DNA from 4 places in the Exiguobacterium sp. s91 genome. Region 4 is predicted to be linked to each of the others. Evidence: riboswitches for the same ligand, from Rfam matches in the RefSeq annotation. Region 4 holds a riboswitch; each other region holds the start of a gene.

Region 1 (3,745 bases), on a different contig from region 4:
TGACGTATGGTGACGACTCATCTTCTGAAGCGATCGCGTCTTTCAGTGGGTTCAGACCGTTATCGATCGCATAGTTCGTGTTGATGAGGACAGCGTCGCCTTCATTGTTTTTGTAAGCTTGCGGAAGAAGTGATGCTTCGATGTTCGTTTTGAACTTAAGTTTCTTCGGGTTCTCCGCGATATCACCGAGTTGTGCATCTGTCGTTTTACCGTCTTTGAGCTTGATCAATCCTTCATTTTGAAGGAACGTCAAGACACGACCGCGTTCCGCGACGTTTGAGCTCGTTAAGATCGTTGCACCGTTTGGTAACTTATCGAGTGACTTGTATTTCTTCGAGTAGATACCGAGTGGTTCAACGTGGACGCCACCTGCGTTCGCGAACTTATATGATTTGTTTTCTTTCTCTTGTTGCTCGAGATACGGTACGTGCTGGAAGTAGTTCGCATCGATTTCTTTTGAAGCGAGTGCTTTGTTCGGAAGTACGTAATCTTGGAACTTCTGGATCTCAAGTTTGTAACCTTTTGCTTCATATTCTTTTTTAACGTGCTGAAGAATCTCAGCGTGCGGTACGTTTGAAGCACCGATGACAAGTGTTTTGTCGTCGCTACCTGATCCTGATGATTTTTCGCCACATGCAGCAAGGCTGATTGCTAAGACGGATACAGCAGCAGTACCTACGAATTTTTTCCAAACTTTCATGAATGATTCCTCCAATATGATTAAGTTTTGAATTAACGTTTATCGATTGCTCGGATCAGCAAATCACCAATGATTTGGATGACGAAGACGATCGCTAAGATTAAGAGTGTCGCAATGACGATGACATCGTTTTGAGAACGCTGGAATCCTTCGATGAAGGCCATGTCCCCAAGTCCACCTCCGCCGACTACTCCGGCCATTGCCGTATAACCGACAAGTGAGACGAGTGTGACCGTGATACCAGAAACGATGGCAGGCAACGCTTCCGGGACTAAGACTTTATAGATGATTTGGAACTTCGTCGCTCCCATCGATTCAGCTGCCTCGATGACACCTTTATCGACTTCGCGTAACGCGAGTTCAACCATCCGACCGTAAAATGGTGCAGCACCGAAAATCAGTGCCGGTAATGCTGCCGTTGGTCCGAGGAACGAACCGACGATTGCTGTCGTAAATGGAATCAATAAGATCAGTAAGATGATGAACGGAATCGAACGGAAGACGTTGACGATCAAGCTCAACACTGAATAAAACGCCCGATTCTTGAACAATAACTCTTCGTTTGTCGCATACAATAGTAAACCAATGATCAAACCGAGGACGAATGTCGAAACCCCAGCGATTGCCGTCATATAAACGGTACTGCCTGTCGCTTCCCACACCATGTTCCAATCTAGATTGTCAAAGAATGAAATCATCGGTGATCCACCTCCACTTCAACATCACTGGCTTGAAGCTTCGTGATGACCGCTTGTGTTGCTTCTGTTTCCCCGATCAACTGAATGAACAGTGTACCGAGTGCCCCTTCCTGCGATTGACCGACGTTTCCGCCGATGATATTGAACAGGACCGGTGAATCCTTCATGACTTCCGCGAGGATCGGGCTTTCCGCTGTCGATCCGACGAACGTCAACTGAACGATTTTTCCGGTTGGGTACCGTTCGCGTAGTTTCGCGAACGTTAACTCGTTCTCTGACGGTGACGTCAATTGTTTGACGAATTCCTTCGTCATCGCTTGCTTCGGATGACGGAAGACTTCTGCGACCGGTCCTTGCTCGACGATTTTACCGGCTTCCATGACGGCGACCCGGTGACAGATTTTTTGAATGACGTGCATCTCGTGTGTGATCAAGACGATCGTCAGTTTCAGTTTTTCATTGATGTCGACGAGTAACTCAAGGATTGAGTCCGTCGTCTTCGGATCGAGTGCACTTGTTGCCTCGTCACATAAGAGAACGTCCGGGTTCGATGCCAGTGCCCGAGCGATACCGACACGTTGTTTTTGACCACCCGATAATTGTGACGGATAGGCTTTTTCGCGTCCGTCCAAACCAACGAGTTGGATCAGTTCCGCTACCCGTTCCTTGCGGTGTGCTTTCGGGAAGCCACCCAGCTCGAGTGGGAACATGATGTTCTCTTCAACCGTCCGTGACCATAGTAAGTTGAAGTGCTGAAAGACCATCGAGACATTCTTGCGGACGCCTCGTAATTCCTTTGGTTTCAGTGATGTCATCTCAACACCATCGATTTGGATCGAACCACTCGTTGGTGCTTCAAGCATATTCAGCAATCGGATCAAGGTCGATTTCCCTGCTCCGGAATAACCGATTATTCCAAAAATTTCACCGCGCTCGATTGTCAGATCGACATTCGCGACGGCTTCGACCGCTCCGCGCTTTGAGCGATAAATCTTTCCTACGTCTTGTAAACGAATCACAACTGTCCCTCCTAAAATAAAAAAAGTGCGCGCGTTTTAGAGCAAACGCGCGCACTTTTCAGTACACAAAACCATTTGCTCTCATCTCCCAGACTTTTGTCTGCTGGAATTAGCACCACTTCGGATTAGATCCGCGGTTGCCGGGTTTCATCGGGCCAGTCCCTCCACCACTCTCGATAAGAGTTTCGGTATTAAGTTTGTAGAATATATTCTGAATATTAGCAGGGGTTATTTTTGTTGTCAAACAGTTTTTTCAGAAACTTTTTCGAGGAACGTGAAAGCACGTGTTAAGTCTTCTTTCAAATCTTCCGCGTCTTCAAGTCCAACTGAAATCCGGACGAGACCGTCTGTGATGCCGAGTTCTGCCCGACGCTCTGCTGGGATCGACGCGTGCGTCATCCGTGCCGGCACCGAAATCAGACTCTCGACGGCACCAAGACTCTCAGCAAGTGTGAAGAAGTGTGTCGCCTCGACGAGTTTTTCTGCATTCGCTGCTGAACCAACATCAAAGCTGATCATCCCACCAAACCCAGTCGCTTGTTTCGCTTGGATGTCGTGACCAGGATGCGATGCAAGTCCTGGGTAGAAGATGTTCGAGACGATATCTTGCGCTTGTAGGAACGCAACGAGATCATGGGCTGTCTCTTCGATCGCATCCATCCGGATACCGAGTGTACGAAGACCACGGACGAGCAAGAAGCTGTCTTGCGGTCCAAGCACGCCGCCTGTCGAGTTTTGGATGAAGTGCAGCTCTTCGCCGAGCGCATCATCTTTGACGACGACAAGTCCAGCGACGACGTCCGAATGTCCGCCGATGTATTTCGTCGCACTGTGCAAGACGATGTCTGCACCAAGTGCGAGTGGTTGTTGATGATAAGGTGTCGCGAACGTGTTGTCGACGACGAGTTTAAGATCGTGACGTTTGGCAATCGTTGCGATGGCTGCGATGTCCGTCACTTTCAACAACGGGTTCGTCGGTGTTTCGACGTAGACGATCTTCGTGTTGTCTTGGATCGCTGCTTCCGTTGCCGCAAGGTCCGTCGTATCGACGAATGTCACTTCGATGTTGAACTTCGGTAAGACACGTTGCATCAAGCGGAACGTACCACCGTAGACGTCATCTGTCATGACGATGTGGTCGCCAGACTCAAGCAAGTGGAAGACGGCATGGATTGCTGCCATCCCAGAACCGAAGGCAAAACCACGTGCGCCACCTTCGAGATCCGCAATCAATCGTTCGATGCTCGTCCGTGTCGGGTTCGCTGTCCGTGAGTATTCGTATCCGTCCTTGAGTTGACCGATTTTATCCTGCTTGTATGTGCTTGTTT
Region 2 (3,745 bases), on a different contig from region 4:
TCTCCTTATCCGAGGGGTTGGAGCCCTGTTAATTGTTCAATCGTTTCTTCATTCGGTTGCGTGATGACACCAAGTTCGGTGATGATGCCCGTGATCAATGTGTGTGGTGTGACATCAAACGCCGGGTTGAAGACAGCGACGCCTTCCGGTGCTGTCGCGACACCTTGGACAGTCGTCACTTCTTGCGGATCACGTTCTTCGATTTCGATCGCGTCTCCGGAAACGAGCGAGAAGTCGAACGTCGAGAGCGGTGCTGCGACGTAAAACGGAATACCAAAAGCTTGCGCGAGCAATGCCAATTGGAACGTCCCGATTTTATTTGCCGTATCTCCGTTTCGTGTAATGCGGTCGGCACCGACGATGATCGCATCGATCTGTTTTTCTTTCAGCGTATGGGCGACCATGTTGTCCGTAATTAACGTGACATCAATGCCGGCACGTTGCAGCTCCCATGTCGTCAATCGTGCTCCCTGCAGTAACGGTCGCGTCTCACTCGCAAAAACGGATAATTCGATGCCGCGTTCTTTTGCGATGTAGAACGGCGCAAGTGCCGTTCCATAAGCAGCGGTCGCAATCGATCCAGCATTACAAATCGTTAGGATCCGGTCGCCTGACTGGAACAATTCCAGTGCATGAATCCCGATTTGACGTGACGTCTGCGCATCCTGGTCGTATAAGGCGACCGTCCGTTTTTCCAACCGTTCGCGAATCTCTTCTACCGACGTCCCGTCTTGAATGATTGGATTCAACTGATTGAGTACATTTCGCAAATTGACGGCCGTCGGTCGTGTCGCGAGTAACGTCGCCGATGTCTCAAGCAAGGCTTGCTTGTAGACCGGTAGCGCCGCTTCAAACCGGTATGCTTCTTGAACGAGCACGAATCCACCGAATAAACTGATCGCAGGCGCGCCCCGGACACGTAGTTGTTTAATCGCCTCAACCGCTTGCGCGAGATCAGCAATGACTTCATAGTGCTCTTCTTGCGGTAGACGTGTCTGATCGAGAATCGTCAAGACACGGTCTTCGTAACGAATACTTTGGACGAATGTAGTCATCGGCTGAGTTCCTCCGTTACGTCAAAGTTTCGTAAATCATCGAATGTCCGGCATTCTGTACGGCGTTTGATTAACGCCGCTCCTAGACGAAGAGCGTGACGTTTCCGCTCTAAGCGTTCCGTCGTTGAATCGATTGATTCTAAATCAGCGACCGGTGCAAGACCAATCGTCCGCCGAATCAATTCGCAACCGGCAAAGCCAAGGGCATCCTGCAAGATCGTGCTCAGTACATCATCGACGAGTCCTGATGCCTGGAACGGTTCGACGGCTTCCCGTTCCCATAATGCACGGAACGTTGAAGCGAACGTCAGCCAGAACGTGTCGATGTCGCGAATCCGGGCATCACGAAGTGCTGAATAATCGGGGTATGCTGCAAAGAATAAGTGGGCGATGAACTGTCCGACATCGAATCCGAATGGACCATAAAAGGCGAATTCAGGGTCGATGACCTTCGTTTCCGTCGCCGAGGCGAAGATGCTTCCTGTATGTAGATCGCCGTGTAACAAGGCGTCCCCTTTTGTGATGAAGAGCGCTTCGAGTTTTGCGACTTCGCGTTTTAACTCATCGTCTGCCCATAGATGTGCCACCTCTTCTTCCAGTCCGGATTCAATCTCGTTCGTCTCCGCGTCATGGAACGGATCCGTGAAGATTAACTTTTCCGTGATGTCGCACAAGTCTGGATTGTAGTACGTTCGGGCGACACGTTTCTTTTCAACCGGACCAAGCGCAAAGTCCGATGTATGGAATAACGTCCGAGCGAGATAAGAACCGATATGTTCCGCAAGCAACGGATACTGTTCACCTGCGAGTAAACCGCTTCGAACGATCGTCAGATGTGAAAGATCTTCCATGACCGTATACGCCTCTTCATGACTAGCATGAAAAACACGTGGCACGAACGGTACGGCATGCCGTGCGAATTCACGGAGTGCGGATTGCTCGATCCACGCTCGTTCGAGCGATAACGGCCAGCTCTCCCCGACGACCTTCGCATATGGTAATGCTTGTTTTAAAATCAAGCGATGTTCGCCTTCTCGAATCCGAAAGACGAGGTTGAGGTTCCCGTCGCCAATCTCTTCTGCTTCGACGGCTCCATCGCCGATCAGTCCTAATGTCCGAACACGATCAATCGCGTCCTGTTCTGTGAATGCTTTATATGTCATCTCAGTTTCCCCCTATGTGATACACGAAAAAGCGCCTCTTTTCGTCATCGAAAAGAGGCGCAGAAAAGTCACTGCGTCCTCTTATCTCTCAGACGAAACGTCTGTTGGATGTAGCACCGTGCCTAGTGGTCGGTTGCTGCGGCGTCATCGGGCCAATTCCCTCTGCCAACTCGCGATAAGAGTCGTATGTAGTTGTCGTGTGTGATATTGATTTGAATCTTACGCAATCGACTTCCTCGCTGTCAAATCGAAATCAAGCAGAAACGGACATCATTTTTAAGTCATCTATAGAAAGAGTATTTTCAAAAAAATAAATTTTCTAAAAATAGTTTGACAAGTGGCGATTCTCATGTAAAAATTGCAATTAGATTTCACAATTTCATCCAATTCTTATCAAGAGCAGACGGAGGGACAAGCCCTACGATGTCGCAGCAACCGACCTTTTGGCACGGTGCTAATTCTTGCAGCTACTAAGCTGACAGATAAGAGTCCACGTTCGAATCATTCATGGTCTCTTGTCGCTGACGAGAGACCATTTTTTTGTTGAAGGAGGAAAGACATGGCTTATATCACTGCTACTTATCAATTGACTGCCCGTGATCGAATCGAGCAACGCGCTGAACAACTCGCGCTTGGTCTGACAGTCGGTTCTTGGACGGAACTGAATCATCTCGAACAACAACAACTCGCCTCGTTCAAAGGGGAAGTCGTACATACCGAAGAGCGCGATGGCAAAGGATATATCACGATTCGTTATCCGGAACATAACGTGTCGCGCGACTTTTCTGCGATTCTGACGACCGTCTTCGGGAAACTCTCACTCGACGGTGAAATCAAACTAACAGAATTGCTACTACCCGATACATTTACGTCGGACTTTCCAGGTGCGAAATTCGGGATCGAAGGGGTCCGCTCCTTGATCGGTGTCGAAGATCGCCCATTATTAATGAGCATCTTCAAAGGAGTCATCGGACGCGATTTATCGTTCCTTCGTGATCAACTCGAAGGACAACTCGCTGGTGGGATTGATCTCGTCAAAGACGATGAGATCCTATACGACAATCCGTTGACACCGACGATTGACCGGGCACGGATCGGACGTGAGGTCATCGATGCTCACTTCCAACGGACCGGTAAACGTGCGTTATATGCGATCACACTCAACGGTCCCGTCTTTACGCTCAAGGATCAAGCCAAGCGATTGATTGATGCTGGAGCGACCGCATTCTTGCTGAATACCTTCACATACGGACTCGACGTCTTACGCGAACTGGCGAGTGATCCGGAAATCAACGTTCCGATCTTCAATCATCCAGCATATAGCGGTGCGTTGATCGCTAGCCCGAATCACGGAGTCGCAGCTCCTGTCTTACTCGGCACATTACCGCGTGCTGCTGGAGCAGACTTGACGCTATTCCCGTCTCCTTACGGCAATGTCGCTTTGCCAAAGGATGTCGCCCGTGGCATCGCGGTCGAAGCGACCCGTCTCGGTCAGACGAAATCGATCTTCCCGGTTCCTTCAGCCGG
Region 3 (3,745 bases), on a different contig from region 4:
CAGTCATCCTTATCGTTGATCCGCTCCCGCGACTGACGGAACCAGTCATGCTGGTCACTCGTATGGTTCACGACTAAATCGAGAATGACCTTCAATCCACGGGCATGAGCGGCAGTGATCAACTCCTGGAGATCTCCCATCGTTCCCGCTTTTTCCATGATCTCGTAATAATCGGCAATATCATAGCCGTTATCGACGTCCGGGGAATGATAACACGGATTCAACCACACGACATCGACACCAATTGAAGCGATGTAATCAAGCTTGTCGATGACACCTCTTAAATCACCGATCCCATCCCCGTTCGAATCTTTAAAGCTACGCCAGTAGACTTGATAGACGACTGCCTCTTTCCAGTTAGCTCGCTTCATCTTCCCACTCCTCTCCCTACTCTTTATTCCCGCTCCACTTATCTGTACCTGTTTATCCGACAATTTTTTTGAATTTCGAAAAAGTTCTTTTCTTTTGACTGAATATTCGTTATCCTTGACGACAATACCACGAAGGAGGCATTCATCCATGAAACATTTCGCTCCATCCATCGCCATTGATCGGCTTCCTGCTCCTGTCTTCGCTGAACTCGCGAACCGAATCGGTGCTGTAAAAGCTGCCGGACACGATGTCATCACACTTGGTCAAGGAACGCCTGACCAGACGACGCCTGTACATATTCTCGATGCCTTAAAACAAGCCATCGACGAGCCAACGAACCTTCAATATCCACCGTTTCGTGGACATGATTTTCTAAAGCAAGCCGTCGCTAGCTTTTACGCGACTGAGTTCGGTGTCACAATCGATCCAGCAACGGAAGTCGCGATTCTCCTCGGTAGTAAAGCCGGTATCGTCGCCTTACCGCAGACAATCGTCAACCCTGGAGAAGGAGTCATCGTTCCGGATCCAGGATACCCGGATTACCTGTCTGGCGCAGCACTTGCTGGTGCATTCCCGATCACGCTTCCGTTGCTTGAAAAAAATAACTTCTTACCGGATTACGACTTACTTGATACGACGGACGTCGAGCGTGCCCGGATGTTGTTCCTCAACTACCCGAGTAATCCGACGGGTGCGACCGCGACGGCAGAAGCCTTCGAACAGACAGTCGCTTTCGCCGATGCCCATGATATCTGTGTCGTCCATGACTTAGCATACGGCGGCATCAGTTTCGATGGTCCGACGCGAAGCTTCCTGCAGACGGAAGGGGCAAAAGACGTCGGGATCGAGCTATTCTCACTCTCAAAACGCTTCAACATGTCCGGCTTCCGGATCGCCTTTGCGATTGGTAATCCGTCCGTCATCTCAAGCATCGAGACGTACCAAGAACATCTCTACGTCAGTGCCTTCACACCGATTCAACATGCTGCGACCGTCGCCCTGACGAGTGACCAGACATGTGTCCGCGAGTTAAGCAGTCTGTACGAAACACGACGCGATGCGTTGTTCGCAAAACTCGATGCGATTGGTTGGAGTGGACCACGACCGGGCGGTTCCTTCTTCGTCTGGCTTCCTGTTCCGGAAGGTTACACGTCCCAAAGCTTCACCGATCACCTGCTTGACGAAGCACACGTCGCCGTGACCCCTGGATCCTTCTTCGGCGAATACGGTGAAGGCTACGTCCGGATCAGCTTGATTGCTGACGTCGAACGTCTAGAAGAAGCCGTCGATCGAATCGGAACGCTCAACCTGTTCCGGACACCTGTTGCGGAATAATTCTGAAAAAACATTTGACAGATGGGAATCATTTCCGTTAAAGTAAATCCCAACAGCATAACTACTTATCGAGAGCGACCGAGGGATTAGGCCCAACGACGTCCGGCAACCACCTGTAAGGAACGGTGCCACATCCTACAGAATGATTTTCATTCTGAGAGATAAGTTACGAAATCTTACACTTTCGTCGCTTTTTTCTGGTTGCTCCGCTACTAGGAAAAAGCGACTTTTTTTGTATGAGGAGATGAGCGGATGATTGAATTCAAACACATTACAAAACGGTTCGTTCGAGATCGGACCCCGATTTTTGCATTACGGGATGTCGATTTGACGATCCAAAAAGGAGAAATCTTCGGGATCATCGGTGAGTCCGGTGCCGGTAAGAGTACGTTACTTCGCCTAATCAACGGGCTTGAGCATCCGACACAGGGAAGCGTCAAGGTCGACGGTGTCTCGCTTGGCGGAATGTCAAAAGCAGATCTGCGTCAACTTCGCTTACGGACAGGAATGATCTTTCAGCATTTCCAATTGATCCAGTCGCGCAACGTCGCGGATAACATCGCTTTTGCGCTCAAGGCTGCTGGCGTCAAACGAGCAGATTTCCCGGAGCGAATTCGCGAACTCGTCTCGCTCGTCGGACTTGAAGGATTTGAGACGAACTTCCCGAGCCAATTAAGCGGTGGGCAGAAACAGCGCGTCGGGATTGCCCGGGCACTCGCGAACGATCCGACCGTCTTGTTATGTGACGAAGCGACATCAGCTCTTGACCCCGTTACGACACTACAGATCCTTGAACTGCTGAAGGATTTGAATGAACGACTCGGATTGACGATCGTCCTCATCACGCATGAGATTGATGTCGTCAAACAGATTTGCCATCGCGTCGCGGTCATGTCGCAAGGTGAAGTCGTTGAAGTCGCCTCAACCTATGACCTGTTCAGTCAAGCCAAGCATCCAGTGACGCAACATTACGTCGATACGGCACTACAAATCGAATTGCCAGAACGCATCTTACAGGCAACTCCAGGCAAGATCATCCGCTTGCAGTTCACGGGCGAGAAGACCGGTGAGAGTACGTTATCAGAAGCAATCCGCCGTTACGATATCTCAGTCAGCATCTTGCACGGCAAGGTCGACTACATTCAAGACGTCGCCTTCGGTGTCCTGATTGTCAGCTTGACGGGATCATCCGACCAAATCGCTCCTGCCCTCGACTGGCTCGCGACGGAACTTCATGCACTCGAGGTGATTCAGGATGTGGCTTGATCGTATTCAAACGATGTTACCTGAGCTCTTGAAGGCACTCGGCGAGACGGCGTGGATGGTAGGAATTTCACTTGCCTTTGCATTGGTCGTCGGGATTCCGCTCGGGATTCTCTTGTTCGTCACCGACCGGGGATTATTTTTTCAAAACCTTGCCGTCCGCCGTGTCCTTGACTTCGTCGTCAACATCGTCCGGTCGCTACCGTTCATCATCTTGCTGGTTGCCCTCATTCCGTTAACGAAGTTCTTACTCGACAATACGATTGGTCCGACGGCAGCATCCGTCAGTCTCAGTGTCGCAGCGATTCCGTTTCTCGCGCGACTCGTTGAGACGTCACTGCGCGAAATTCCGCCTGGTCTAATCGAAGCAGCGGAAGCATGTGGGGCGAAACCATTACGGATCATCGTCAGTGTCCTCTTACCGGAAGCACTCCCTGGCATCATTCAGGGCATCACATTAACGACGATCAGCTTGATCGGCTTCTCAGCGATGGCTGGTATCGTCGGCGGTGGAGGTGTTGGTGACCTCGCGATCCGTTTCGGTTATTATCGCTACGATAATCTCATCATGATCGTGACGATCGTCGTGCTCATCGTCATCGTTCAAAGTATTCAAGCACTTGGCAATCAACTGGCGCGAAAAACAGATAAACGCTAATCATACATACAAAGGGAGAGTGGAATCATGAAAAAACGATATGCCTTTTTAGCAACAGCCTTACTCGGTGCAGGAGTCCTCGCGGGATGTGGAGACAGCAGTGCTGACGAAAAAGAC
Region 4 (3,745 bases):
ATACCGTTTGAAAGTTTTGCGTATTGCATGTGTTACTCCTCCTCATAAAACGTAGTTTAGATTTGCTCGTTTAGTTTAGCATGAACGAACGAAGACGTCCGTTTCCATGCTCATGGAGGAATGAAATAAGGTAAAATAGAAAAGAATCGTGAGATTTAATCGTGTGTTAAAAGAGGGGGAGAAAAGATGGCTCAAAAGAATAAAAAGCTATCCAAATGTACTTGGCTTAGCATTGGCGCCTTGTTAGTAACGCAGGCAGTGGGTCTGTTTCTTAGTGCGCGAAAGTCAGGACGTAATCCATGGGTGTGGGGAGGCGCTGGACTCGTTCAGTTCCCGCTTCCGGCAATCGCTTACTTAATCTTAGAACGACAAGCGAAGCAGAATAAATAATAAAACAGGTCCAATCGTCGACGCGATTGGACCTGTTTTATGGTTACGAAGAAATTTTTTCTTGCTTCGTCGCTGTCTTCTTCATGCGTGGTAAGCCGAAGAAGATGGCAATTGATCCACAGACGAAGAGGAGGAACGGATAGAACAGATACGGAATCAGTTCCGGTGAAGCCGTTTTCGTCAATTCTGCTGCGATCAATAGTTGTGCTCCATACGGAATGATGCCTTGAATACCACAAGAGAAGATATCAAGGATACTCGCCGATTTTTTTCGATCGACTTCATACGTATCGGCGATTTCAGCTGCCAGTGGTCCAGCGACGAGAATCGAGATCGTATTGTTTGCAGTCGCGAGATTCGTTGCACTAACGAGTGCCGCCATACTGAATTCGGCACCACGACGCTGTGAAATCTTGCGTGTCAGCGTCTCTTTTAAGAAGGCGATTCCACCGTTGAACGTAATCAAGCTGACGAGACCACCCATGAGGAGCGTCAAAATGGAGATCTCCGCCATGCCCATCATTCCTTCAGACATCGAGAGGACGAAGCCACTCAAGCCGAAACTACCATCAATCATACCGATGATGCCGGTGAGTAACGTACCACCAATTAAGACAAGAATGACATTGACGCCAAATAGTGCAAGGACGATGACAGCGAGATATGGAATCAACTTGTAGAATTCAAATGCTTTTGCTTCGACGACGTCACCAGAACCAGAAACGAATGCGAGTAGGATGACCGTCAAAATAGCAGCCGGTAGGACGATCATGAAGTTCGTCCGGAATTTATCGCGCATGTTCGTTTTTTGGGTCCGGACGGCGGCAATCGTCGTATCCGAGATGAACGACAAGTTATCGCCGAACATCGATCCACCAACGACAGCAGCCGCTGCGATCGCAACGTTGATGCCTGTCGCTTCATGAATACCGAAGGCGATTGGCGCGAGTGCAGCAATCGTTCCAGTCGATGTCCCCATTGCCATTGAGATGAAGGCAGCGATGATGAACAGACCACTCATGAGGAGCGACGGAGGTAGGAACGTCAAAGCAGCATTAACGGTCGCATCGATGGCGCCGATTGCTTCTGCTGTTCCAGAAAACGTACCGGCTAGTAAGAAGATGAAGACCATGATCATGATATCAGGATTTCCGGCACCCGTTGCGATTCGTTCGACCGTTTGATTGATGGATCCTTTCGTCGTGATTGCAGCAAAAATCAAAGCGATCAGTGCGGCGATAAGGATCGGAAATTTGTAAAAGTCGTCATAGAAGATCCCGGCTCCGATGAAGAGAACTAGGAATACGACGAGGGGAAGCAGTGCCCATTTGTTAGGCGTGATCGTTTCATTCATTGTTGACACCTCGTTTCTCAAAGATACAAAAAAAGACCCCTTCGCAAGAAAGAAGGAGGTCTTTATGAAATAAAGACGCTCTTCTTATCTCTCAAGCTTTCGCTTGCTGGATTTGGCACAGTACGAATCAAATCGTCCGCTGCCGAAACATCATTGGGCCAGTCCCTCCGTTTCTCGCGATAAAAAGAAGTCATTCAATTGTTGTAAAACACGTTTCTTACCGTACCGCATTGAGTAACGCGTGTCAACTGTACTTTACTGAAGTGCCTTTTTCAATGTTTGGACGTTTTCTTCCATCAACTTGAAATAAGAGCTGTTTTGTTGCGCTTTCGTGACCGACTCTAGATTATGAATCGTCACGGATTCAGCTCCGATTTCTTTTTGGATGACACGTGCGACCTTTGGTGAGACCGTCTCTTCGAACGCGACGTATTTCAAATCATGCATCCGTGCTTCTTTCACTAAAGCGGCCAGTTGCTTTTGTGACGGTTCATCGGAAGGAGAAATTCCCGCAATCGGCAGTTGTGTGAAACCATATCGTTCTGCGAGGTAACCGTAAGCGGCATGCGTAACGAGAAGTTCTTTTTTCGATCCATCAGCGACAGCTTGTTTAAATTGTTCGTCCAATTCATCAGCTTGCTGATCGAACGCTTTTAAGTTTTTCTCGAATGTTGCTTTGTCTTTTGGTACTTCTTTTGATAAAGCAGTTGTAATCGAGCGTGCCATTGCTTTTGCGTTGACAGGATCGAGCCAGACGTGTGGATCGTATTTTCCATGGTCATGACCCTCTTCTTCATGCGCATGTTCATCCGTTGCATGATCATCGTGCCCTTCTTCTTCGTGGGCATGTTCGTCTTCACTATGCTCCTCTTCTTCATGTGCATGAAGTGTAGCATCCGATTCTAGCAAGTTGACGTCCTTACTCGTCTCGACGAAGCGGACATCCGTGCCTTTTAGACTCTCCTGGATTTTTTTCGAATACGGCTCGAGCGTCGTACCGGTTAAGAGGAACAAGTCGCCCTTAGCAATCTCGGTGAGTTGTTTTGACGTCGGCTCGTAAGAGTGGGGGTCTGCTCCAGGTGGGACGATCATCTTGACGTTGACTTGATCCCCTCCGATTTCGCGGGCAATAGCAGCCGTCGCGAACGTTGATGCATAGACTTCTGTCTGGGTTTTATCTGAAGTCGATGAATCGGTATTCGAACCGCAAGCAGCGAGAACACTTGCACTTGCGAAAGCGACTGTTAAAGCGGGAATGATTTTTTTCATTATATGATACCTCCATTATTAAAACGTAACTATTCCGATTTGGACTTTCTCACTATAGCGGAACGCTGGTGAAGCGTCAAGTACGAATACCGAGACGTTCGACTTCTTTTAAAACGGGGTAGAAGGATAATAAAGTGAAGAAACTGGCACGTCTTTTGGAGGTGATCAAGTGAAACGTGAAACTGCATGGCTAATGGGGGGAGCTGCGTTATTGACGACGGCAGCAGCGGGAGCGAGTATCTGGAACAATTATGGTGCATTGCTTCGATGGACCGAACCCGCCTTGCCACTCACAGAAAAACAACTTGCACCGCGGACGCTCACCTACAAACAGGTGGGAGACTGCATCTTACAGCTCGATCTCTATTATCCACCGGGAGAAGGACCGTTTCCAGTTGCCATCTATGCACACGGTGGTGCATTCGTTCGTGGAGAGCGCGATGACATGTTCTGCTTTAGTCCAATCGTCGACCGTCTGCTTGAACTCGGAGTTGCCGTCTGTAGTATTGAGTATCGTTTGTTCGAAGAGGGCAGTTATTTTCCGGATAACCTCGAAGATGTACGGGATGCGTTATGTTTTTTGAATAAGGAAGCAGAGGATCTTCGCATTCTAAGAGGACGGATGATGGTATGGGGAGACTCAGCAGGAGCCGCACTCATGCTGACGACGGCACTTGCCCCATCTGCTTTCGTCGGTGAGCGCGATGAGCGGCACATGCCATTGATCAGTGG

Evidence for each region. A riboswitch is a leader RNA that binds a small molecule or an ion and turns the genes downstream of it on or off. The one in region 4 is predicted to bind S-adenosylmethionine.
Region 1: it holds a riboswitch for S-adenosylmethionine, as region 4 does, so the genes downstream of both, KNQ06_RS02275 (methionine ABC transporter ATP-binding protein) here and KNQ06_RS13265 (Na+/H+ antiporter NhaC family protein) in region 4, are expected to answer to the same signal.
Region 2: it holds a riboswitch for S-adenosylmethionine, as region 4 does, so the genes downstream of both, mtnK (S-methyl-5-thioribose kinase) here and KNQ06_RS13265 (Na+/H+ antiporter NhaC family protein) in region 4, are expected to answer to the same signal.
Region 3: it holds a riboswitch for S-adenosylmethionine, as region 4 does, so the genes downstream of both, KNQ06_RS01285 (methionine ABC transporter ATP-binding protein) here and KNQ06_RS13265 (Na+/H+ antiporter NhaC family protein) in region 4, are expected to answer to the same signal.

The regions. Positions count from the first base shown of each region.
Region 1 is NZ_JACSMZ010000001.1:455,094-458,838, reverse strand. Features, by position in the region: gene KNQ06_RS02285 (MetQ/NlpA family ABC transporter substrate-binding protein) at 1-700, opposite strand, end outside; gene KNQ06_RS02280 (methionine ABC transporter permease) at 733-1,398, opposite strand; gene KNQ06_RS02275 (methionine ABC transporter ATP-binding protein) at 1,395-2,417, opposite strand; SAM riboswitch class I at 2,496-2,600, opposite strand; gene KNQ06_RS02270 (bifunctional cystathionine gamma-lyase/homocysteine desulfhydrase) at 2,658-3,745, opposite strand, start outside.
Region 2 is NZ_JACSMZ010000002.1:14,567-18,311, forward strand. Features, by position in the region: gene mtnA (S-methyl-5-thioribose-1-phosphate isomerase) at 6-1,055, opposite strand; gene mtnK (S-methyl-5-thioribose kinase) at 1,052-2,218, opposite strand; SAM riboswitch class I at 2,297-2,400, opposite strand; SAM riboswitch class I at 2,606-2,707, shown strand; gene KNQ06_RS11540 (2,3-diketo-5-methylthiopentyl-1-phosphate enolase) at 2,778-3,745, shown strand, end outside.
Region 3 is NZ_JACSMZ010000001.1:260,367-264,111, reverse strand. Features, by position in the region: gene KNQ06_RS01295 (glycoside hydrolase family 13 protein) at 1-371, opposite strand, end outside; gene KNQ06_RS01290 (aminotransferase class I/II-fold pyridoxal phosphate-dependent enzyme) at 520-1,707, shown strand; SAM riboswitch class I at 1,770-1,875, shown strand; gene KNQ06_RS01285 (methionine ABC transporter ATP-binding protein) at 1,960-2,973, shown strand; gene KNQ06_RS01280 (methionine ABC transporter permease) at 2,963-3,628, shown strand; gene KNQ06_RS01275 (MetQ/NlpA family ABC transporter substrate-binding protein) at 3,656-3,745, shown strand, end outside.
Region 4 is NZ_JACSMZ010000003.1:14,217-17,961, reverse strand. Features, by position in the region: gene KNQ06_RS13275 (aldo/keto reductase) at 1-29, opposite strand, end outside; gene KNQ06_RS13270 (hypothetical protein) at 187-390, shown strand; gene KNQ06_RS13265 (Na+/H+ antiporter NhaC family protein) at 434-1,744, opposite strand; SAM riboswitch class I at 1,826-1,930, opposite strand; gene KNQ06_RS13260 (metal ABC transporter solute-binding protein, Zn/Mn family) at 2,000-3,013, opposite strand; gene KNQ06_RS13255 (alpha/beta hydrolase) at 3,183-3,745, shown strand, end outside.